DNA from 3 places in the Brevibacillus sp. FSL L8-0520 genome. Region 1 is predicted to be linked to each of the others. Evidence: riboswitches for the same ligand, from Rfam matches in the RefSeq annotation. Region 1 holds a riboswitch; each other region holds the start of a gene.

Region 1 (7,894 bases):
ACACAGGAACATTTCTGTTCGCCATGCTTTTTGCCGAAATCATTTTCCGGATTCAAGGGAAGTTTTGAGCGGTTCGGTCCCCTGGACTCCATTCTCCGCACTTGACATCGCTCTCGCCCAAATTCTAGGATGGTACTACCACCGAATGAAGAAAACGGGGAAGAGCATATGCAAGAGCTGGCAGTAAACGACATCGCGGATTTGGAAGACCCCGGCATGGGCAATCCGGCAGTGGTTTTCATCTACACCCCTTTTTGCGGAACGTGCAAGCTGGGGGAGAAAATGCTTGAAATTGTCGAGCAGACGATTCCCGGATTGCTGATCTATCGCTTTAACATAAATACCGGGCCCCAGTTTGCGCAAAAGTGGGAGATTGCCAGTGTCCCGGGGCTCCTCATTTTTCGCCACGGACGTATTGTTGAGAAGCATTTCGCCTTTCAATCTGTCGATTTTTTATATCGGACCCTGAAAAGGTTCTTCTAGACATACACCTATTTCCTTCACGTTGAATACATGAAAGAGAGAGACAAAACGTGAAGGAGGAGAAGCATGCAGATCCATGTAGTAGAGCGGGGACAAACCTTGAATGCGATCGCGGAGAGGTATGATTCGACTGCGCAAGCCATTGCCAGTGCCAATCAAATACCCGAGCCGGATCGGCTGGTCGTCGGACAGGCGCTGGTCATCCCCATTGTGGGCAGTTACTACTGGGTACGGCCGGGGGATACACTGTATACGATCGGGCAGCGTTTTGGAATCAGTGCAGCCCAACTGGCGCGTATAAACCGGATTTCCCTGTACCGCCCGATACAAGTGGGGCTCCGCTTGTACATCCCTCCGCGGCCTCGGCGAGCGGCCGATTTTAACGCCTATGCAGAGCCGAGAAGAACGGTGACTCCGGCCCTGGAGGCAGATATACGGACAGCTGCCCCCCATTTGACGTATCTGGCGCCCTTCAGCTTCAGGATAAATCGGGACGGCACTTTGACACCGCCCCCTCTGGGTGATTTGCGTCAGATCGCCCAGGAAAATGAGGTCGTCCTCATGATGGTGATTACCAACCTGGAGAGAGGTCAGTTCAGCTCCGAGCTGGGAAGCCTGGTGTTAAACGATATGAACGTCCAAAATCGCCTGTTGGACAACATTATCACAACTGCCACTGACCTCGGGTTTGGCGATATCCATTTTGACATGGAGGCGTTGCCCGCAACCGACAGAGAGGCATATGCGCGTTTTCTCCGCCGTGCCCGTGAGCGGGCAAGAAGAAACGGCCTGATGATGTCAGTCGCGGTAGCGCCCAAGACAAGCGCCGAACAGCAAGGCAAATGGTATGCGGCTCACGACTACCGGGCGATCGGGGAAATTGCTGACTTCGTGGTTATCATGACGTATGAATGGGGATACAGCGGCGGTCCTCCGATGGCTGTATCGCCGATCGGCCCAGTCCGGCGAGTGCTCGAATACGCGATCACAGAGATGCCTGCCAGCAAAATTATGATGGGGCAAAATCTTTACGGGTACGACTGGACATTGCCTTATGAGCCCGGAACGACTGCTCGTGCCCTGAGTCCGCAAGCTGCTGTCGCGCTCGCCCAGCGGGAGCAGGTGCCGATCCAATACGACAGCAGAGCGCAGGCGCCGTTTTTTGAGTACACAGATGACCAAGGAAGGCGTCATCGCGTCTGGTTTGAAGATGCCCGTTCGATTCAGGCCAAGTTCAACCTGGTCAAGGAGCTCGGTCTGCGAGGCGTCAGCTATTGGAGACTGGGACTGCCTTTCCCGCAAAACTGGCTGCTGATCGAGGAGAACTTCCGCGTCAGAAAGCGTCGATAACCATAGGAAAGCGTACAGTCCGGTAAGCCTGTACGCTTTTTTTCTGCTCGCCAAACATGGTATGATGAAGCAAAAAGAACGAGGAGGGAGATCATGGGAGAGTGCAGACTGGATCATAGTACAGAAGACGTCCGCAACAAGCTGGCCGAGCAAACGCCTTTTTTGCCGCCGGCACTGGCCGCGCAGCTGAACGGGCTTTTGACGGAGACGCTTTCTCAGGAAACCTTGAACGAGCTGTTTCACCTTTTAAAGAAATACGATTTGGCGACGCCCGAAGAGCGTATTCAACGTGAGGAAAAAATGGCAAAGCTGGTAAGGGAATAGCAAAAAAAGGGAATCGCAAGCAGCCTATTCGATTGGTTTGCGACCGGCAAACCCTTCTGTGATGCCGTGATAATACGCAATGCTTGGCTCTCCCTGCTTCCAGCAGAGGAGAACTTCTTTTCCGTCGATGACAGCGGGGAAATCGAACAGCCCGATGTCGATGTCCTTTACCTCTATGCCTTTCTCCATGAGCTGGTTGATATGCATCTGCGCCTCCAGCTCCATAAACTCCAGGCGGCATTCCAGCGTAAAGACTTCTTGCTCATCGGGAGGCTGCCGCTTTTTGGCCTGCTGCAGTTCTTGGTAGGTTTGATAAAAGAGGCGCTTCGTTTCTTGCAAAAAGGAGAGCTCTTCGCGTACATATGGCAGCAGTTGATTCGCCTGTTCGACCGTGAACAATTTTTTAGCCAAGTGTAACACCTCCAGGACCCATTATACAGGGAACCAGTCAGGGAGGAAATGGATGGATCGGCTGTTTATTGCAGGTGATTGGAAAGGGGTACCTATGAACGACAGGTTGTACTATCAAGATGTTGATTTGCAGACGTTTGAGGCAGATGTCATCAAGCGCGGCGTGGAAGCGGACGGAACAGCATACGTAGTGTTGAACCAAACGGCGTTTTATCCGACAGGCGGAGGACAGCCTTGTGATACGGGAACCATTGAAGGGGTTGCCGTCACGGATGTAGAGGAAGTCGATGGGGAGATCAGGCATCGCCTCGATGCGCCGCTTCCGGAAAAGACGCAGCGGGTAACGGGCAGGATCGATTGGGATAGGCGTTTTGACCATATGCAGCAGCATACGGGACAGCATATTCTCTCCGCGACGTTCATCAAGCTCGCAGATGCTCAGACAGTAGCCTTCCACCTCGGACGCGATCACGTGACGATTGATGTTGCACTGAGCGAGCTTACGCCGGAGCTGATTGAAAAAGCGGAGCGTCAGGCAAACCAGGTGGTACTGGAAAATCGTCCGATCGACGCTCGTTTTGTCACGGCCGAAGAGCTGGAAAAGCTGCCGCTCACCAAGCAGCCTACTGTATCCGAGAATATCCGGGTCGTCATCATCCCGGATTACGACTACAATCCGTGCGGAGGGACACATCCGAAAACTACGGGAGAAGTCGGTCCGATCAAAATCATCGGTTGGGAACGCCACCGAGGCAACATACGTATTCAATTTCTCTGCGGCTGGCGGGCACTCGCGGACTACACGCGCAAGCAGCACTTGCTGCAGGACCTCACCCGGATGATGACGACGAGCGAAGCGGAAATCGCCGATATGCTGCAGCGTCTGCTGGCTGAAAAAGAGGCCTTGAAGGATTCGCTTCAGCAAAAAGAAACAGAGCTATTGACATATGAAGCAGCCAGGTATTTGAAAGAAGCAGCCGAGCTGGGGAATGCCCGTGTCGTCCAGGCCTCTTTCACGGGCAGAAGCATGCAGGAATTGCAGCAGCTTGCCCGTACGCTCACCTCGCAGGATGAGCATGTCATCGCGCTTTTGGCGACAACAACGGACAAGCTGCAGCTCGTTTTTGCCCGGGGCGGACAGGTGGCGGCTCCGATGAACCAGCTGCTGAAGGAGACGCTGCCGTTGATCGATGGAAAGGGCGGCGGCAACCCGGCGATGGCCCAGGGCGGAGGGGCTCCGACGATGGCTGCTGACACCGTGCTGGATCATGCGCGCGGTTTGCTTCAGGTGTAAAACATGACCCGTGGCAGTCGCAGTCAGTCTGTCCAATCAGGCTGCGACCGCCCTTATGGAAACGAAGGAGGAGAGTCAGATGAATGCATGGAATCCGGGAGATCTGGTCCGGGTCGGATACAAGACGGGAGAATATCTGACAGAGGTTGTAGAAAATCACGGCGATAAATTGCTGGTCAAAATTATGGCCGTTACGAAATACCCGACGCAGGGCGATTTGCACAATCCGCTTGAGGTGGACGTTCCCTTGTTTCACCAAAGACCGGCTCTCTCCTACCTGGAAAAAATCATGGTTCCGGCTGCGAGCGTGATCCGATTCAACGGCACTTTGCCCGACTACAAGGAATCGCTCAAAGCCGCTTTGGAGAGGGAAATGGAAAAGCTGCGCAAAACGTCAAAATGGGCGGAGCGCTGCCTGGTCGAACTGGAGATTCTGTACAAGGAAAGCTTTACAAACCCGAAATAGAGTGATACTGTAATAATCGAATTGAATAACCACGCGCAATACCAAACGGGGGTCGAGCAAAATCGGCTGAGATTGTAACGAATGCGTTACTGACCGTTGAACCTGACCTGGGTCATGCCAGCGGAGGAAGAGGTATCAGCTCATCAGCGTGAACGCCGATGCTGTTTCCAAATGGTTTGGAACGACATTTAGGCATATGCAGATAAGCACAACCACAACCATCCGAGGCGGATGGTTTTTTTACTGTCTGCCCCTGATGCACCGTATTCAAACGGCTTCTTCCGTCTGTTCTCTCCATGACACAGGCGAAATGAAGCCGTTTTTTTTCTGGGACCGGCCAGAACATGCTGCGCCGAAGAAGGAGGGGGAACATGCTGGTACAGTTGAATGGCAAGAATGTAGAGCTCGCTGCCGAAATCACGACTGTCCGTGAACTGCTGCAGTCCTACCAGCTGCAGGAGAAGATCGTGATCGTGGAGCGTAACGGAGAGATTGTGGATCGCACCCGTTATGAAGAGACACCGGTCGCAGATGGGGACCGGATTGAAATTGTACATTTTGTCGGTGGAGGATGAATAAGATGGACACTTTGAAAATCGGACCGTATGAATTTCGTTCGCGGCTGCTTCTGGGGACGGGAAAATTCCCTGATCTGGACATACAAGACAAAGCGGTGGCAGCATCAGAGGCAGAAATTCTGACTTTTGCCATTCGCCGCCTAAATCTGGAAAACCCGCATGAACCGAATTTTCTGGAGAAATTGGATCTGAAAAAGTTTACGCTGCTTCCGAATACGGCGGGTGCCTATACGGCTGAGGAGGCTGTGCGAATTGCCCGCCTGGCGAAAGCATCCGGCTTGTGCGACATGATCAAGGTGGAAGTCATCGGCGATCCGAAAACGCTGCTGCCAGATCCGATCGGTACGCTGGAAGCCTCCCGCATTTTGGTAGAGGAAGGCTTTATCGTGCTTACCTATACGAATGACGACCCGATTTTGGCCAAACATCTGCAGGAGGCCGGCGTTCACGCTGTCATGCCGGGAGCTTCTCCGATCGGATCGGGCCAGGGCATCATCAACGAAAACAATCTGCGGTTCATCATCGAAGACGCCAAAGTACCGGTCATTGTTGACGCCGGCATCGGTTCTCCCGCTGACTGTGCTAAGGCGATGGAGCTGGGAGCGGACGGTGTCCTGCTCAATACAGCGGTCGCGCTGGCGGACAATCCGGTGTTGATGGCGGAGGCGATGAAGCTGGGCGTGGAAGCGGGAAGGAAAGGCTTCCTTGCCGGACGGATCGCGAAAAAACGGTATGCATCGGCGAGCAGTCCGACTGAAGGGATGATCGAGTAGGTGGAGCACGTACTAGCAGCGATTGAGGAGCGTAGAGAGGAGCTGTTTTCGCTTCTCTCCGAGCTGATCGCCCAGCCGACGGTAAGCCCTCCCGCCCGAAACAGCGACAAGGCGCAGACGCTGGTGGCAGAGAAGCTGCAAGCGCTCGGCTTCGAGGTCGACCGCTGGACCGTTTTTCCAGGCGATGACAACGTCGTGGGGGTAAAGAAGGGAACGGACTTTAGAAACTACAAAAGCTTGATCATCAACGGCCATATCGACGTAGCTGAGGTCGGAGACGACAGCGCCTGGACGTATCCGCCTTTTGCCTTGACCAAAGGCGGGGACGGCAGATGGTACGGGCGCGGCGTCGCCGATATGAAAGGGGCGCTCGCTGCCAGCCTGTTTGCGATCCAGATGCTGCATGAGCACGGCATAGAGCTGAAGGGCGATCTCGCCTTTCAGTCCGTGATCGGTGAAGAAGCTGGGGAAGCCGGCACGCTTGCTGCGATTGAGCGCGGCTACTCGGCCGATTACGCGCTTGTCGTAGACACAAGCGATCTGCAGATGCAAGGCCAGGGCGGAGTGATCACTGGCTGGATTACGATTGAAAGCCCGGTTACGCTCCATGACGGGATGCGCAGCAGGATCATTCACGCAGGCGGTAAAGTCCACGGGGCATCTGCGATTGAGAAAATGATGAAGGTGATTGCCTCGCTGCAGGATTTGGAACGGCACTGGGCCGTGATGAAATCATACCCCGGTTTTCCGCCAGGGATGAGCACGATCAATCCTGCGGTCATCGAAGGCGGACGCCATGCGGCTTTTCTCGCGGATCGCTGCGCCCTCTGGATTACCGTTCACTTTTATCCGGACGAGACGCATGAGGATATCATACGGGAAGTAGAGGACCATGTCCGCAGAGCCGCCGCCGCTGATCCGTGGCTGCGGGATCATCCGCCCGTTTTTCGCTGGGGAGGCCGCTCCATGATCGAGGAGCGGGGAGAGATCTTTCCGTCATTGGAGCTGGACAAGGAGCATCCGGCCCTGCTCAAGCTGCAGGCTGCATTTGAAAAGCAAACGGGACGCCCGGCGGTGGTAAACATGTCTCCTTCGGTCACGGATGCAGGATGGTTTGCCCACGCCGGCATACCAGCCGTCATCTTTGGCCCGGGTGAGCTGAGTCATGCTCATGCTGTGAATGAATCCGTTGATCCGAAGCAGTTGGTTGTCTTTGCACAAACAGTTGCCCGGTTCCTCGTGGACTGGTGCAACACGAAAAGGGAGTGAGTGGACTTGTCGACATTTACGCATCGTTTGCGGGAAAAGGTTGCTCCGATCTGGGAGCGGACCCATCGTCACCCGTTTGTCACAGGCTTGGGAGATGGAAGTCTGCCTGTGGAGTCCTTCCGTTTTTACATGAAGCAGGACTACGTCTATTTGATCGAATACGCCAAAATGTTTGCCATCGCCAGTACAAAAGCCCATGATCTGGCGACGAGCGCGCGGTTTGCTTCGCTGCAGGAAGCGACGCTCAATTTCGAAATGGCCTTGCATCGTCAGTATGCCGAACGCTTTGGCATCACGCGCGAGGAGCTGGAGCAGACCAAACCGTCGTTTGTGATGCTTGCCTACACGAGCTATATGCTGAAGGTAGCTCATCAGGGCTCGCTAGCCGAGCTGGTCAGCGCGGTACTGCCGTGCGCCTGGAGCTACTGGGAAATCGGCAAGCGGCTCGCCGAGGTAGAGGGAGCGCTTGAGCATGAATGGTACGGGGAGTGGGTGCGTACGTACAGCTCCGACGAGTTTGGACAGCTGGCGCAGTGGCTGATCGACCTGATGGATGAGCTCGCTGAAGGAAAATCAGAGAAAGAGCTGGCGATTCTGGAGGAGCATTTCCTGAACACGTCCCGCATGGAGTATTTGTTCTGGGAAATGGCTTACACGGAGGAAATGTGGCCGTGCGAGAAAAACTAGCCTTTTCGGGCGTCGGCTTTTCGTATGGGGAAAAACCGATACTGGACGGATTCGATCTGCAGCTAAGCAAGGGCGAGCTGGTCAGTCTGATCGGGCCGAGCGGGATTGGGAAAAGCACCTTGTTTCAATTGGCGGCGGGACTGCTGCAGCCAGACACAGGGACGATCCGTCTGGATGGAAAATCAACGGCAGAACGTCTCGGGCGTGTAGGCTACATGCCGCAGCGAGATTTGCTGATGCCGTGGCGGACTGTAGCTGA
Region 2 (7,894 bases), 1.9 Mb from region 1:
TGTAGGTGCCGATTACGACAAGCGAGTTGTCTCCCATCCGTACCCGCTGGCCGAGCGGGTTCATTTGTCCGAACAGCTTCTTTGCCAATTCATCCTCAAGCACGATGACGGCTCGCAGCTCCTTGTCGTCAGCTTCACTGAAGAAGCGTCCCTTGCTTATTTTTACCGTAGGCTGAATCTCCAGGTAGTGAGCGGTTGTCGAATAAACATTCACCCGCTCTTCCTTTTTCGGACCCTTCACGATCGAGTTGGATTGATTGTACGGGACGAGCCGCTCGATGTAGGGACTGATACGGCTCAAGGTTTCGGCGTCTTCCACTGTCAGGTCGTCATTGGAGTGCTCTTCCTTGCTCTCATAATCGGTATAGATATTAAAGCTGTTTTGCCCGAATTTCTCCATTTCGCTGGTGATGGCCCTCTGTCCGCCTTCGCCAAGCGTGTTAACGGCGATGACGGATGTGATCCCGATAATGATGCCGAGCATGGTCAGTCCGGAGCGCATTTTGTTGGCCCAGATGCCATCGATGGCGGTACGCAGCGCTTCCCAAAAATTCATGTCAGAATCACCTCATCGGACGGGACGGCGGTCAGGCGCTCTTCCACGCGCTCGTCCTTCATAATGACACCGTCCTTGAAGGTGACGATGCGCTCTGCATGCTGGGCGATATCCAGCTCGTGCGTAACGAGAATGATCGTTACACCCTGCTCATGCAGCTCCTGAAACATGGCCATGATCTCCGTACCGGAGCGGCTGTCCAGATTTCCCGTAGGTTCGTCTGCAAGCAAAATGGCTGGCCGGTTTACGAGCGCACGGGCAATTGCCACCCGCTGCTTCTGTCCGCCGGAGAGCTGTGTCGGCCTGTGGTTCATCCGCTCGCCCAACCCGACTCGCTTCAATGCTTCCATCGCCCGCTTTCTTCGTTCGGAGCGGCTGATGCCCGCGTACATCATCGGCAGTTCGACATTATGCAAGGAAGTGGAGCGAGGCAGCAGATTGAACGATTGAAACACAAAGCCGATTTTCTGGTTGCGGACGAGAGCAAGCTGCTGGTCGTTCTGCTTGCTGACCTCGATGCCGTCCAGCACGTAGGTTCCTGAATCCGGCCGGTCGAGACATCCGAGCATGTTCATGAAGGTTGATTTTCCGGAGCCGGACGGTCCCATGATGGCGACAAATTCCCCTTTTTCCACGGAGAGGTTTACCCCTCGCAATATGGGCAGTTCCGAATCGCCCGTCCTATATGTTTTCGTCAGGCCTTCCACGTAAAGCATGGGCCGACCTCCTTTTTTGCAAAGTAGTTACATTCCTGCCATGGGGGACGGGGTGACTGGCGCATTCTCCTGGATCGCATCCAGAGGACTCAGGATGATTTGCTCATTGCCGGTTAGTCCCGACTTGATCTGGGAGGAAAGCTCATTTTCCATGCCGACCTCAACGTTTACCTTCTTGGCCGTGCCATTGTCGGCTACCCAAACAAATGTGCTGCCGTCCGCCTCCTGTTGAATCGCTTCGATCGGCACCTGCATGGCATTGTCGATTTTCTCCGTCAGGATATTGATGTCGACGTGAAACCCGGGCTTGAGAGCCGAGACGTCGCCATCAGGCTGGAGAGTGACTTTGACGCGTGTTTTTTCACCTTGCCCGGAGCTGTTTTGCGTGGTTACGGCAATCGGGGAGATTCGCACCACTTTGGCATTCAGCTTCTGCTTTCCAAGAGAGCTGCCCTCGATGACTGCCGATTGACCGAGCTTTATTTTGCTTACGTCGGACTCGCTGATATCGGCCTGGATGAGCAGGTTGTTCAGGTTCGCGAGTGTAAAGATCTCCGTTCCTTTGTTTACGTACTGGCCGTTGTCTGCAGCCAGGCTGATGACGGTGCCGTTTTCGGGAGCGACCAACACGCTTTGGGTGCGCTCCTTCTCCAGTTGTGCCTTCTCCACCTGAAGCTTGTTGATTTGCGCTTGCAGAGAAGCGAGCTCCTCTTTGCGCGGTCCCTTTTGCTTCAATGCCAGCTGCTGCTTGGAGACGTTCAGTGACGAGAGCGTAGAATCGAGCTGGCTTTTTGCCTTGTCCACCTCTTGCTGCGTAGTGGCCCCGGATGCGAACAGCTGCTGCAGCCGATCGTATTCCTTTTGAGCGGCATCGTGCTCGCGCTGGGCTTGGGCGACCCGTTCTTTTTCCTGTGCCAGCTCTTCCGGTTCATTTCCTGCTTGCGCTTTGGACAGATTCGCTCGTGCCAGTTCAATCTGTGCGTCCAGCTCCAGGAGTCGGCTCTCTACGTCAGAGGTGTCAATCTTCCCGATAACCTGCCCTTTTTTAACGAGATCGCCTTCTTTGACGGAGAATTCACGCAGCGTCCCGTTCACATTTGCGTACACCCTGTATTTATCCTCCACGACTACACTGCCGGAGGTCAGGATGCGGCTTTCCAGCGCAGATGTGGCTACTGTCCCGATCTGGACAGGCATGCCCATCGCCTGACCGGGACTCAAAAGATTTACGCTAACGGTTCCGATCACCAGTACGGCGGCGACGGACCCGATCATCCACCATCGTTTTTTCATGTCTTCTAATCCCCTTGCCAAATAATGTATACCTTCTTTACGAAACTGTTTTACGGGGGGCAAGTAAAAAAGTAACAAGGTAACCTTTTTGTTCATGGAATGTTCACAATTTCACAAAACCATGGGAGCAGGGAGAAGTGAAGGAAAAATGGGGCGCTGTCTTTGTCGAACCCTTGCCCGGCCGAAGCGATAAGATGTAGGGAGCATAGCAGGATTTCCAAGGGAGGGAGCTATGAACCAGACGCTTCGTTTTGACTACTCCCATGCGTGCAAATTTTTCGAGCAGACAGATTTAGACCAGCTAGCTCCTGAAGTATTGCGCTCGCACATACAGCTCCATCAGGGGACGGGAGCAGGGAGCGAGCTTCGCGGCTGGCTGGACTTGCCGATCAAATGCGAGAAAAGTGAACGGGAACGTATCGTCCAGGCAGCGACGAGAATCCAGGAGAATTCGGATGTGCTCTTGGTCATCGGCATTGGCGGGTCGTATCTTGGAGCCAAGGCAGCGCTGGAGATGCTCGGGCATCACTTCACCAATCTTCTGCCTGCGGGCAAACGACGGGTACCGGAGATTTATTTTGTCGGCAACAACATCAGTCCGGTCTACCTCGCTCATCTTCTGGAGCTGCTGGAGGGAAAAGAAGTCTCTTTGAATGTCATTTCCAAATCGGGAACGACAATGGAACCGGCTATCGCTTTTCGCCTGTTTCGCAGCTGGATGGAGAAAAAGTACGGACGACCAAAAGCCCGCAGCCGGATTTACGCTACGACAGACAGAGCGAAGGGAGCGCTCCGCCAGCTTGCCGAGAGCGAGGGGTATGAGACCTTTGTCATTCCCGAGGATGTGGGCGGACGCTTTTCGATTCTTACTCCCGTCGGTCTTTTGCCGATCGCTGTCGGCGGAATCGATATGGATGAGCTGATGCAAGGAGCGGCAGATGCCAGAGAGCGGTTTTTGTCGCCGGTGCTGGCAGACAATCCTTGCTACCAATATGCCGCTGTCCGCAATATTCTGTATCGAAGGGGCAAGCTGATTGAAGTGCTGGTCGGCTACGAACCCCGGTTCCGTTTTTTCGCGGAATGGTGGAAGCAGCTCTTTGCCGAGTCGGAAGGGAAGGACAACAAGGGGATTTTTCCTGTATCCGCAGAGTATTCAACCGATCTCCACTCCATCGGCCAATATCTGCAAAGCGGAACACGGCACTTGTTTGAAACCGTCTTGACCGTGCATAAATCTGACGTTGACGTCACCATCGGAGACGACCCGGCCAATCTGGACGGCTTGCAGTATCTCTCTGGAAAAGGGATGGATTTCGTCCGCCAAAAGGTGCTGCAGGGAGCGATGCTGGCCCACGTAGATGGGGGTGTTCCGAATCTCGTAGTGGAAATTCCCAGGCTGACAGCGTATCATTTTGGTGAGCTGGTGTATTTTTTTGAAAAAGCCTGTGCGATCAGCGGCTACCTCTTGGGGGTCAATCCGTTTGACCAGCCCGGGGTAGAGGCCTACAAAGCCAACATGTTTGCATTGCTCGGGCGGCCCGGCTTTGAAAAAATGAAAGAAGAATTGGAAGCGAGAATTCGTGGAGACGACTAAAACCTACCTGACTGTAGCCGAAACATCCGAGTATCTGGAATTGCCGGAGACGTTCATTCTGGAAAAAATCCGCGAAGGGCGAATCCGTGCCGTTCACAACGGGGAAGAGTATCTGATCAACAAGGAGCAGTTTCAGCATCATCTGGAACAGATCCGAAAGCTCCGGGAGTTTGAGGATGAACAGAAGCATGAGCCGATCCCGGAGAGCTACGACGTGAAGGACGAAGATTAAGTTCAGCCCTTGTCAGATTTGCGGCCAGAGGACTATACTGAAGAAGACAACTGATAGAATGAAAAGTAACTGGGGGAGTCCATCTTGCTGGGCTGAGAGGACGGAAGCGATGACCGTCGACCCTTTGCACCTGATCCAGATCATGCTGGCGCAGGGAAGTGGTTACAGGCGGATATTTTTTCGCCCGTTGATGCGTTGGATGCGTGTTGTGCCCACCTTTTCCTGCCGGAGAGGGTGGGCTTTTCCATTTGATAAGGAGAGGAAGCAGCATGACCGACTGTTTACTTGTTGGCGGAGGCATCATCGGACTCAGTCTCGCCTATGAATTGTCCTGTAGAGGAATGGCCGTGACTGTAGTGGAGCAAGGAGAATGGGGAGGCCAGGCTTCATCGGCAGCAGCGGGAATGCTGGCGCCGCTGAAGGAATTTTCGCAGCCAGGGCCGATGCTGGAGCTGGGCATGAAGTCGCTGGAGCTCTATCCGAAATGGGCAGAGGAGCTGGAAGCGAGGACAGGCATTGACGTGCAGGCGTGCAAATCCGGACTGCTGACAGTAGCTCTTACCGAGCCGGAGTCGGGCGCGTTGCTGGAAAAATACAAGTGGCAAAAGGCATCGGGCTATGCGGTTGAGTGGATGACAGGGGAAGAGATGCGGAGAGTCGAGCCGCTCTTGACCGAGCAGGCGATCGCGGGGATCTACTCGCCTGAAGAAGGGCACATCAACAACCGCATGCTGCTGAATGCTCTGGTAGCCGCTTGCAAAAAAATGGGAGCGACGCTTCTTTCCGGCTCTGTTGTAACCGGAATGGCAAAAGAAGGGGGCAGGATCGTCGGTGTAGAAACGACCACGGGGCCTCTGCGAGCCGGGCATACCGTGATCGCATCTGGCGCATGGGCCGGGATTATGGCCGAATGGCTCGATTTTGCTGTGCCCGTCAGACCGGTACGCGGGCAGGTGGCATCGGTATCGTCCAGCGGAATCCCTTTGCGTACCGTCATCTTCGGCACATCCGGGTACATCACGCCCAAGCTGGATGGGAAGATCGTCCTTGGAGCGACCGAGGATGAAGCGGGCTTTCAGCGGCATGTCACGCTGAGCGGTCTTGCGAAAGTATTGGACGGTGTGATGCCGTATGTGCCCGCTCTGCATTCAGCAGCCTTCCAGCAGGCGTGGGCAGGCTTGCGTCCCGCTACAGCAGACAGCATGCCGCTGCTTGGACCCGTACCGGGATGGCAGGGCGTTTCCATTGCGGGCGGCCACTTTCGGAACGGCATTTTGCTTTCTCCGGTCACAGCAAAGGTGATGGCGGATTATGTGGAGAGCGGACGCGAAGATGCGCTGCAACCCTTTTTGCCATCCCGGTTCCTCGGGTCGACAACAAACAGATAAGGCTCATGGGTACGGCCTGATCGGAAAATGGGCTGGTCCCCTCTGGAAAATAGACACCTCCCCATAGGCTGGCGTATATGGTAATAAAGAAACACCAGAGGGGAGGAGTCAAATAGATGGAGGAGTCTAAGAAGCAATTGTTTCATGTTGACACTGCCGCTGTCAGCATGATCAAGGATATCCGCCATACGGTCCAAAACGTTTGCCAGGAGCATGCCCGGCAAAAGGTTCGGATCGAAGCGCTGGATGGACAGATATACGAAGGAGAGATCGTAGACTGGGACAACGACCACGTCTATCTGGAAGTCGAAGAAGAGGTGGATGACGACGAGGCGGAGGAAGTAGACTGGGATGGCTATGAGTTGGATGTAGAGCAAGTGTCCTACAGTTCCCCGTACGACCCGGCCGATCCCAATATGCGTCCGCCCTTTACAGCGGTCAGCCCATTTGCGAGCGGAGGGCCGAACGCCCGTCCGTATCCCGGAGTCAGCCCGTATACAGCAGTCAGTCCATATGCAACGGGACCCAATTCCCGACCGCATCCGGGGGTTAGTCCATATACAGCAGTCAGTCCATATGCAACGGGGCCCAACGCCCGACCGTATCCAGGGGTTAGCCCGTATACGGCGGTAAGCCCGTATGAAACAGGGCCCAACAGTCGTCCTTATCCTGGCGTAAGTCCGTATACAGCAGTCAGTCCATTCGCGACGGGACCGAACGCCCGTCTGTATCCCGGAATGATGCCTTATTCTGAGGTCAGCCCCTACACAGCGGTTTCTCCGGAAAGTGTCACAAGACCATTCCCTTTTGTACAGTCCTTTGTACAGTCTTTCATACAGCCGCCTGTACAGCCTTATTGCATACCGTGCGTTCCCTTGGTGGCGCCATTAGAAAGACCGACACGGGTAAGTCCGGCGGAAACGGAAAAACCGAAAGATCAAAGGGTCAGTCCGGCCGAGGATGTCCGCCCGGGTGTCAGTCCTTTCCCGCCATATCCACCGTACCCTCCGTACCCATTTCCTCCGTATCCGCCATTTCCGCCGTACAGACCGATCGCACCAGCTCCGCCGCCACCGCCGCCACCCGTACCATGTCCGCCCGTCGTAAAAACGTTGGAATCATCCTGCGTGGCACCGATTCCACGTCGCCGCTGCCGGAAAAGAGTCATTCCTTTGACGCTGTTCTCTCTGCTGTCCATCGCGCTGATCTAGGCGAGTGTACAGGTGTGAGCATCCAAGTGCAAAAAGCCTCCAGGCAAAGCCGCCTTGAGGCTTTTTTTGGTCCAACTGAGGCTTCGCCATAAAGCCTGGCAAAGCCAGGTTTTCCAAACGTCCTTCAATGACTACTTCTCCCCCATTTGTCACACACTAACGGCAAAATGTCGGAAAGGCAGGGATTGGATGCAAACCATTCAAAGCAGTTTGCCGGGAACGAGAGGGACGTATGGTTTTTTTCGGGAAGCTCTGGAGCCGGACGGCTTTACCTTGGCAAACTGGGATTACAATGCGGGTTATTTGGATAAAAAGCTGGACGAAGCGGGCATGGTCTTTCTGCGGATTCCCGTTCAGGTGCAGGAGGGCGAGCTGGACAGCGAAGACGCCTGGCTGGAGCTCGGAACGCCGTTTGTCCTGAAGCACGTCTACCGAGAGGGGATTGAATCGGACATCGGCTACTACTCTGCCGTTGCGTCTGCGGCCATGAATCAATTTCAGGAGCCGGTAGACAAGGATGCCGCAGTCGATGAGCACTGGATGCGAAAAGCGGAAGCCATGGTAAGGGAATTGGAAAGAAGATTTGCGTGAATCGCAGACATGCGGCGGGCCATCGACACGATTGGCCCGTTTTCTTGTTCGATGTGACGATTTCTCCAAGGGCCCGACGTTTTTTGTTGCTTCTGTCCGCATAGCAGGGAGAAGAAAGGTAATGTAAAATGGTGACAGATGAAAGCAAGTTTTCAAAGACAGGGAGTGTGGAGGACCGTGGCATGGTATCATTCGCTGCTTAGATGGTACTGGCGTCTCAGAAAGCCTCTGACACTGGGAGTGCGCATCATCGTGACAGACAGGGACAAGGGTGTACTGCTGGTTCGCCACACCTATGTCCAGGGATGGTACT
Region 3 (7,894 bases), 650 kb from region 1:
AAAGGGGTTGATCGTCCTGTTGGCAGTCATCATCGACCGGATGATCAACAAAGAAAAACAATAGCTCACAGAAAATGGCCAATAAATTGAGGGGGGAATTTTCATGAAAAAATGGATGTTTTCACTGGTAGCAGCGACGCTGATGCTGACAGTTTCGGCGTGTGGTTCGTCCGGTACAACTGGAGCTCCGGCCACGGGATCGGGCGGCTCCGCGCAAGGCGGCAGTGCGGGCGAGGGCAAGATCAAAATCGGCTATGCGATCAACACTTTGAACAACCCGTTTTTTGTCGCCGTAAAAAATGGAGCGGAAAAAGAAGCGGAAAAGCTGGGCGTAGAGCTCGTGGTGGTCAATGCAAACGACGACCTGGCCACACAGCTGCAAGGCGTAGAGGATTTGATCCAGCAAAAGATCGACGTCCTCATCCTCGATCCGGTGGACAGCAAAGGGACCATACCAGCCGCGGAAGCAGCGAATAAAGCCGGGATCAAGGTGATCACCACGGGACGCGAGCTGGAAGGCGCCGAAGTCGTCACGCATCTGGGCTATGACGAGGTCAGGCATGGCATCGTCGCAGGCGAATTCATGAGCAAGCAGCTGGGCGGCAAGGGAAATGTCGTGGAGCTGCAAGGCATCATGGGCACAAACGTGGCACAGGATCGCAGCAAAGGCTTCCAGGAGGGTGTAGCGACATCGCCGGACATCAAGATTGTCGCATCGCAGTCGGCCGACTTTGATCGGGCCAAAGCCATGACTGTCATGGAAAACATCCTTCAGGCCAATCCGGAGATAAACGGCGTCTATGCGGCAAACGACGAAATGGCGCTCGGTGCGGTACAGGCGATCAAAGCGGCAAACCGCACAGGCATCATCGTCGTATCCAATGACGGTACAGCCGATGCTCTTCAGGCGATAAAAGACGGCGACATTGCCGGGACAATGGCCATTTATCCGAACCAGTACGGACAAAAGGCAGTCCAGATCGCCAAGAAAGTAGCCGGCGGCGAATCCGTGGAAAAGAAACTGGAGCTCCCCTCTATTTTCGTAAGCAAGGATAACGTAGAAGAAGCGATCAAGGAATCTCAAAACTAATTGGAAACGAGGAGCGAAGAACAATGAAAAAAGGTACAATCCTGAACCGTGAGCTGAATGAAGCGATTGCCTCGATGGGTCACACTGATTATATGATCGTCTGCGATGCCGGTTTTCCGATCCCAAATGGCGTAAAGCGCATTGATTTGGCGCTGAAAAAGGATGTGCCCGATCTGGAAACCGTTCTCTCCCTGATCGCCGGAGATTTCATCGCAGAAAACATCTACGTCGCCGAGGAGGTCGAAACGAACAATGCGCCTCTGTACAACAAGCTCAAGGCGATGTTCCCCGGCGTAGAAATCGGCACGATGGAGCATCAAAAAATATTGAGCGAGATGGCTTATAAAGCGAAGGTGATCGTCCGTACAGGTGCATTCGATCCATGGGGCAACGTCATCCTGCAATCCGGGGTGAGCGTTCCGCAGTGGTTTGACAAGCCCGGCATCGTTGTTCCCGATTATTACAAAGACAAAATGTAAGGTGTGCAAACCTGGCAAGCTGGGGGTTGTCTTGAAAAAACAGCGGGATAAAAGTATAGTAAATGAGAATAAGTTGGATAAAGGGTGAACCCAGTGATCGAAAAAACAGGTCCGGAACCGATTTATATTCAAGCGAAAAATTGGATTCGGGGAAAAATTGCCAGCGGCGAGTGGAAGGCAAAGGAGAAGCTGCCGTCGGAATCGGATCTCGCAGCCACATTGGGAATCAGCCGGGGTACCATCAAACAAGCGATCAAGCAGTTAATCACAGAAGGCATTCTCGTCCAGATACACGGGAAGGGAACCTTTGTCGTAGGCGAGCAAATGGAGTATCCGTTGGCGGAGAGACTGATTTCCATCGCCGAAACCATGATCGAAAGTCACAAAGACTTTACGACCAGGCTGCTCGGACTGGAGACCTCCCCAGCCGATCAAACCGTAAGCCGGTTTTTGGAGTTGGACCCATCCGGACAGGTTTATCATCTAAAGCGGCTGCGTTTTATCGAAGACACGCCGGTTGTCTTTTTGGAGAACTTTTTGCCGAAACAACTCTTCCCCGGCTTCGAGCAGAACAACTTTGAGGAGAAGACGTTGTTTTCCATAATCGAAGATCGCTACAAACTGAGAATCTCCTGGGGAAAACGCTCATTTTTGGGAAAAGGCGCTGACGAGAAGATCGCGGAAATGCTGCAGATCGACAAAGGAACGCCGATTACGTTCCTGGAGCAGACCATTTACACCGAGGACAATGTACCGATCGAGTATTCCAAAGTATGGCTGCGAAACGATCAGATCAAGCTGACCTCCATTCTGAAAAGAACGCAGTAAGTATGAACGGCTTGCTTCAGGGGAAGCGAGAAAATGCTCTCATCACGAATGTCAGCCAATTCAAGACCGACACAAAGCAAAGCCGTCGTCGATTCGTTGCAGGACACCATGCTGACGAGCAAAAAGAGCAAAAAGCAAAAAACGCTTCAAAAGAAAGCAAGACATATGTTTGCAAAGAGAAGCTGGAGGCTGACGTCAAAAGCCTCCAGTTTTTTATGCGGCCAACCTTTGATTAAGCATCCTTTAGTCCGCTGCTTTTGGATGCGGTTCTGCTTTTGGACGAGGTTCCGCTTTTGGGGCGAAGCCGGCCAGTCTACATCCGAGAGGTGTCCCACCGTACCTGATTGCTTTCTTCTATTTTCATCTCCACTGCCAAAAGCCTGAACGACTGCAAACAAAAAAACGCGGAAAATGGCTCCGCGTCCGAATCTTCATCTTACAGCTCATTCAACGAATACTCTCTTTCTACTCTGCAAATCCTCGTCACGTACTGCTCATACCATACCTGTTTCCCTTTTTCCTGCGCCACCAGATGGTCCTCGTTCTGCTTCCAGTTGCGAATATCCTCCAGCGACTGCCAGTACGAGATCGTCACTCCGAATCCGTCCGCATCGCGCGTGCTTTCCACGCCGAGAAAGCCCGGCTGGGCAAATACCAGCTTCTCCATCATTGCGGCCATCTCTTCGTACCCCGTATTATCCGTTTGTGTCCGTTGACTGGTGAAGATCACAGCATAGTAAGGCGGCTTCGGCGTCTTTGCAAATGGCCCCATTTTACCCCCACTCCCTCAACGGGTATCTGTTAACAAGTATAGCACCCGCCTTTTTTTCTGTAACCTATTTCTCCACTGACAGCGATTGTCAGGGATGAGTGGATATACTCGAAAAAGCTCCGGGTATCAGATCTCTATGGGGCGGAAACCTTTTTGCCATACAAAACACTAACGATACGAGGGGGACTTTCAAAGATGAAACCAACCGACTTGCACTACGAATTTTACGTATTGGCAACCCCAGAGCAGGTGTGGGACACGCTCGTCTCGCCAGATGGGGTAAAAGCCATTTACGGGGGCTGTGTGACCGAGTCAACGTTCCGTGAAGGAGACCCGATCCGCTATATCGGCCCGGGCGCAGACGGAGATAAAACCATCCACGTCTACGGCGTCATTTTGCAGTGCGAGCAGGCCAAGACGCTCAGCTTTACCCACTTTGTCGGCGATTCCTACCACTCCGGCCAGGAACGGTACGAATCGCGCATCACTTATCGGCTCGAACCGGCCGGCGCGTCCACAAAGCTGACCCTGACCCATGACCGTTGGCATGAGAATGATCTGTCATACGATAACAGCGCGAAGGCATGGTGGATGATCCTCAGCAGCACGAAGACACTGATCGAAACAGGTAGGCCGCTGGCATTTTAAAAGTCGGTTTCGCCATCGGAAACAGTGCTGTAACCCAGCGCCGCAGTCGCTCCTTTAATAATAAAGACTTTCCGTCCACTGGCATTTTCGGCACATGCGGGAAAGCGGGGTCTCCAGAAAATCGTGATCACATGCTTTTTGGGCAGTCCCAAGCTGCGCGCGGAGTGCGGCTAAAGCCGACTCCAACCGCTTGATTTCAGCACGCAGCTGGCCGGGATCACGCAGTTTTCCTATATCGGCATCCCGCTTCATTTCCTGTCCGTCCCTTTGTACAGTTGTCCTCCCTGCTCGCGGAATTCCCTGGCTTTTTCCTGCAGCCCCTCGTCGATAGCCGCATGGACCGAAAGCTGGTTGTCTCGGGCGTAGGCGCGAATATCCTGGGTGATTTTCATGCTGCAAAATTTGGGGCCGCACATTGAGCAAAAATGGGCAGATTTTGCCCCTTCGGCAGGGAGAGTCTCGTCGTGATACTCGCGTGCCCGCTCAGGGTCAAGCGAGAGGTTGAACTGATCGTTCCAGCGGAATTCAAACCGCGCCTTGGAAAGCGCGTCGTCGCGAAGCTTGGCTCGCGGATGTCCTTTTGCCAGATCGGCGGCATGGGCGGCGATTTTGTAGGCGATCAGGCCGTTGCGCACGTCCTCCTTGTTTGGCAGGCCGAGATGTTCCTTCGGGGTGACGTAGCAGAGCATCGCGGTGCCAAACCAGCCGATCATCGCGGCGCCGATAGCGGACGTGATGTGATCGTAGCCGGGAGCGATATCGGTCGTGAGCGGGCCCAGCGTGTAGAATGGCGCTTCGTGGCAAAGCTCAAGCTGCTTATCCATATTCTCTTTGATCTGGTGCATCGGCACGTGTCCGGGACCTTCGATCATCACCTGCACATCATGCTTCCAGGCGATCTTGGTCAATTCCCCAAGCGTCTCCAATTCGGCGAACTGGGCTTCGTCGTTCGCATCGTCGATGGACCCCGGCCTCAGTCCGTCACCGAGCGAGACGGAAATGTCGTATGCCTTCAGGATTTCGCAAATCTCTTCAAAATGCGTGTACAGGAAGTTTTCCTGATGGTGGGCCAGGCACCAGGCCGCCATGATGGAGCCGCCGCGGGAGACGATTCCGGTCACCCGATTGGCGGTCAGCGGGATATAGCGGAGCAGCACCCCTGCGTGGATCGTAAAGTAATCCACTCCCTGCTCGGCCTGTTCGATCAACGTATCCCGGTAGATCTCCCAAGTCAGCTCCTCGGCTTTGCCATTTACTTTTTCCAGTGCCTGATAAATCGGGACAGTACCGATCGGCACGGGACTGTTGCGGATAATCCACTCCCGGGTCGTGTGAATGTGTTTTCCGGTGGAAAGGTCCATGATGGTGTCGGCTCCCCAGCGGGTGGCCCACATCATTTTTTCCACTTCTTCACCGATGGAGGAGGTGACCGCGGATGTGCCGATGTTTGCGTTTACCTTCACGTGAAAATGACGACCGATAATCATCGGCTCCAATTCCGGATGGTTGATGTTGGCCGGCAGGATCGCGCGGCCGCTGGCGATCTCGGCTCTGACGAATTCCGGCGAAACTCCTTCGCGGATGGCGACGAATTCCATTTCCGGCGTGATGATGCCGCGGCGGGCGTAGTGGAGCTGTGTGACGACGCTGCCTTTTTTGGCCCGAAGCGGCTTGCGGTCATTTCGGGGGAAAACAGGTACTGCTTCAAGCTGCTCGGCGCTTTTGAAGCCGTTATCGACAGGCTGCACCGGGCGTCCCGCGTAGGATTCCGTATCGTTTCTTTCCGCAATCCAGGGCTGCCGCAGGGAAGGCAGTCCTTTTTGAATGTCGGCAATGTAGTCGGTCGCCGTATACTCGCCGCTGGTGTCATAGACGCGAATGGGTGGGTTGGGAATTTCTCCGTACATGCCCTGGGATGGCGAAAGCTGGATTTCCCGCATCGGGACGCGAAGATCAGGCCTGCTGCCGACCTGGTACACTTTGCGGCTGCCAGGGAAAGGCTGTACAGCCGTCAGGTTGAGGGAAGATGCGTGTGGAATGGACATGAAAAAAACCTCCTTGTCATGGTTGCACGCGGCATGAACCCTGATGGAGGCGGAAGAAGACGCGTCTGCATGACAAAAACAAAACGCCGCAAAAAAACTTGCGACGCCAGACGCGAGAGCAGACAGGAAAGGGACGCAAGCATACGCAGTCCTCTCCGGTCTATATAAACATTCCTCCGCTGGCATTACCCAGTTCAGGTTCAACGGTCGACGACAGAGTAGCCGTCCTCTCAGCCTGGTCATCCCCAAGCTCCCGTGCATCATTGTTTAGAAATAGTTTGTTGTTTCCACCATAGCATAACTACTTTTTCCCAATTGTTCAAGAGGTTTTGTCGCAGCAGGAGGAAAGACATCGTGCAAAGCTTTGTCCAGCTTGTACCATTGGTCCATTCCCACCGAGGAGAGAATCGCGTCTCCATCCTCTTGCTTATAAGAGTCGAGATGAAACTTCGGCCCCATCGTAAACGGCTTGAGATAATGCTCTCCTTCCCGCGTTTCCACGTACATCATATACGCGTAGTCTGAAACCTTGTTGGCCGTTTCATATTCAAACTGCAAAATGAACAGCGAATCAGCCGTTCCCGTTAATTGCTCCACTTTTTCGCTGCCGGAGATCCAATCAACGACGGCAATCTGCTCGGTTTTATCCGAGTACAGGGAGAGAAGCTCCGGTTGCGCTTTGATGGAGTCTTCCCGGTAGTGATGTACCCATATGGCTTTCCCTTTTCCTGAATGAAAAAGCGATTCCAGCGCCGCTCCCGGGTGGGGCGCTTGTTGCTGTGAACACCCGCAGATGAGTGCAGATAGACAAAGGATGACGAAACGGAGCACGTGAGTTCTGGAATTCACTGCCATGATACTGCCTCCCTAACCCCGGAGTTAACCCCCGTTTTTGATGTGATGCCGCAGCGACATGCTTCCCAAAGTACGAACCCTCTCAATATAGTAAACGAAAAAGAAGAGGGAAACGTTTCAAGACAAATCCAACCATCTATAGGATAATCAAATGATTTTAATATAAATAATTGAATTGAACTATTGGTTTGCCGCGGCTATCCTTACGGGTAAATCCCGGAAAGGAAGTTGAGAGCGATATGAATCCGCATGAAGTGAAGCAATGCTTCCCGATTATGAATGTCCCGATCTACGGGAAGCGGCTTGTATATTTGGACAACGCAGCCACTGCCCAAAAACCGGTTCAGGTGATTGAGGCGCTGGAAGCATTTTATCGGATGGCAAACGCCAACGTTCACAGGGGAGTCCACTACCTGGGGGCAAAGGCGACAGACATGTACGAGGCGGCGAGAGAAAAGGTCCGTGCTTTCATCCGCGCAAGCGAAGCGGCCGAGATTGTTTTTACCCGGGGGACGACGAGCGCCTTGAATCTGATCGCCAGCGGATACGGCCGTTTGGTCCTTTGCGAAGGCGACGAGATCGTCATTTCATTGGCCGAGCATCACAGCAACCTGATCCCTTGGCAGCAGGCGGCAAAAGCGGCCGGGGCAACACTGAAATTCATTCCCTTGCAGGAAGATGGGACGATAACGCCGGAAGCTGTCCGTTCAGTGGTGACCCCACGGACTAAAATCGCAGCACTCCACCATATATCCAACGTCTTGGGAGATGTAGTACCGCTCAGAGAGATCGCCGGCATCGTCCATGCACACGGAGGAGTTTTGGTTGTCGACGGTGCGCAGGGAGCGCCTCATTCACCAGTCGATGTGGGGCAGATGGACTGCGACTTTTACGTTTTCTCCGGTCACAAAATGTGCGGTCCTACAGGAATTGGAGTTTTGTACGGGAAGCGTCCATTGCTGGAGCAATTGGTACCTGTTGAGTATGGAGGAGAGATGGTTGAGTCGGTCGATGCCGAATGGGCGTCGTGGAAAGAGCTTCCGTACCGGCTGGAAGCGGGAACCCCTTTGATTGCGGGAGCGATTGGGCTGGGGGCTGCGATTGATTTCCTCGCTCAAATCGGCATGGAGAAGATCGAACGGCATGACCGCAGGCTGGTTGGCTACGCACTGGAGCG

Evidence for each region. Region 1 has a riboswitch for thiamine pyrophosphate ahead of thiS (sulfur carrier protein ThiS). Riboswitches for the same ligand answer to the same signal wherever they lie in the genome.
Region 2: another riboswitch for thiamine pyrophosphate. It lies ahead of thiO (glycine oxidase ThiO); the one in region 1 lies ahead of thiS (sulfur carrier protein ThiS).
Region 3: another riboswitch for thiamine pyrophosphate. It lies ahead of thiC (phosphomethylpyrimidine synthase ThiC); the one in region 1 lies ahead of thiS (sulfur carrier protein ThiS).

Annotation. Positions count from the first base shown of each region.
Region 1 covers NZ_CP150171.1:2,868,965-2,876,858, reverse strand. Annotated here, with positions in the region: gene NSQ24_RS14310 (helix-turn-helix domain-containing protein) at 1-25, opposite strand, end outside; gene NSQ24_RS14305 (thioredoxin family protein) at 169-483, shown strand; gene NSQ24_RS14300 (glycoside hydrolase family 18 protein) at 550-1,833, shown strand; gene NSQ24_RS14295 (hypothetical protein) at 1,927-2,157, shown strand; gene NSQ24_RS14290 (DUF2203 domain-containing protein) at 2,182-2,568, opposite strand; gene NSQ24_RS14285 (serine-tRNA(Ala) deacylase AlaX) at 2,621-3,862, shown strand; gene NSQ24_RS14280 (kinase-associated lipoprotein B) at 3,942-4,328, shown strand; TPP riboswitch at 4,364-4,474, shown strand; gene thiS (sulfur carrier protein ThiS) at 4,700-4,903, shown strand; gene NSQ24_RS14270 (thiazole synthase) at 4,909-5,679, shown strand; gene NSQ24_RS14265 (acetylornithine deacetylase) at 5,680-6,948, shown strand; gene tenA (thiaminase II) at 6,955-7,635, shown strand; gene NSQ24_RS14255 (ABC transporter ATP-binding protein) at 7,620-7,894, shown strand, end outside.
Region 2 covers NZ_CP150171.1:1,005,237-1,013,130, forward strand. Annotated here, with positions in the region: gene NSQ24_RS05235 (ABC transporter permease) at 1-556, opposite strand, end outside; gene NSQ24_RS05240 (ABC transporter ATP-binding protein) at 553-1,272, opposite strand; gene NSQ24_RS05245 (efflux RND transporter periplasmic adaptor subunit) at 1,300-2,565, opposite strand; gene NSQ24_RS05250 (glucose-6-phosphate isomerase) at 2,798-4,159, shown strand; gene NSQ24_RS05255 (excisionase family DNA-binding protein) at 4,146-4,391, shown strand; TPP riboswitch at 4,453-4,565, shown strand; gene thiO (glycine oxidase ThiO) at 4,661-5,779, shown strand; gene NSQ24_RS05265 (hypothetical protein) at 5,896-6,990, shown strand; gene NSQ24_RS05270 (YugN family protein) at 7,180-7,581, shown strand; gene NSQ24_RS05275 (NUDIX domain-containing protein) at 7,759-7,894, shown strand, end outside.
Region 3 covers NZ_CP150171.1:3,520,719-3,528,612, reverse strand. Annotated here, with positions in the region: gene NSQ24_RS17645 (ribose ABC transporter permease) at 1-64, shown strand, start outside; gene NSQ24_RS17640 (substrate-binding domain-containing protein) at 104-1,090, shown strand; gene rbsD (D-ribose pyranase) at 1,114-1,569, shown strand; gene NSQ24_RS17630 (GntR family transcriptional regulator) at 1,663-2,397, shown strand; gene NSQ24_RS17625 (antibiotic biosynthesis monooxygenase) at 2,834-3,169, opposite strand; gene NSQ24_RS17620 (SRPBCC domain-containing protein) at 3,365-3,817, shown strand; gene NSQ24_RS17615 (hypothetical protein) at 3,872-4,069, opposite strand; gene thiC (phosphomethylpyrimidine synthase ThiC) at 4,066-5,862, opposite strand; TPP riboswitch at 6,017-6,128, opposite strand; gene NSQ24_RS17605 (hypothetical protein) at 6,130-6,717, opposite strand; gene NSQ24_RS17600 (SufS family cysteine desulfurase) at 6,957-7,894, shown strand, end outside.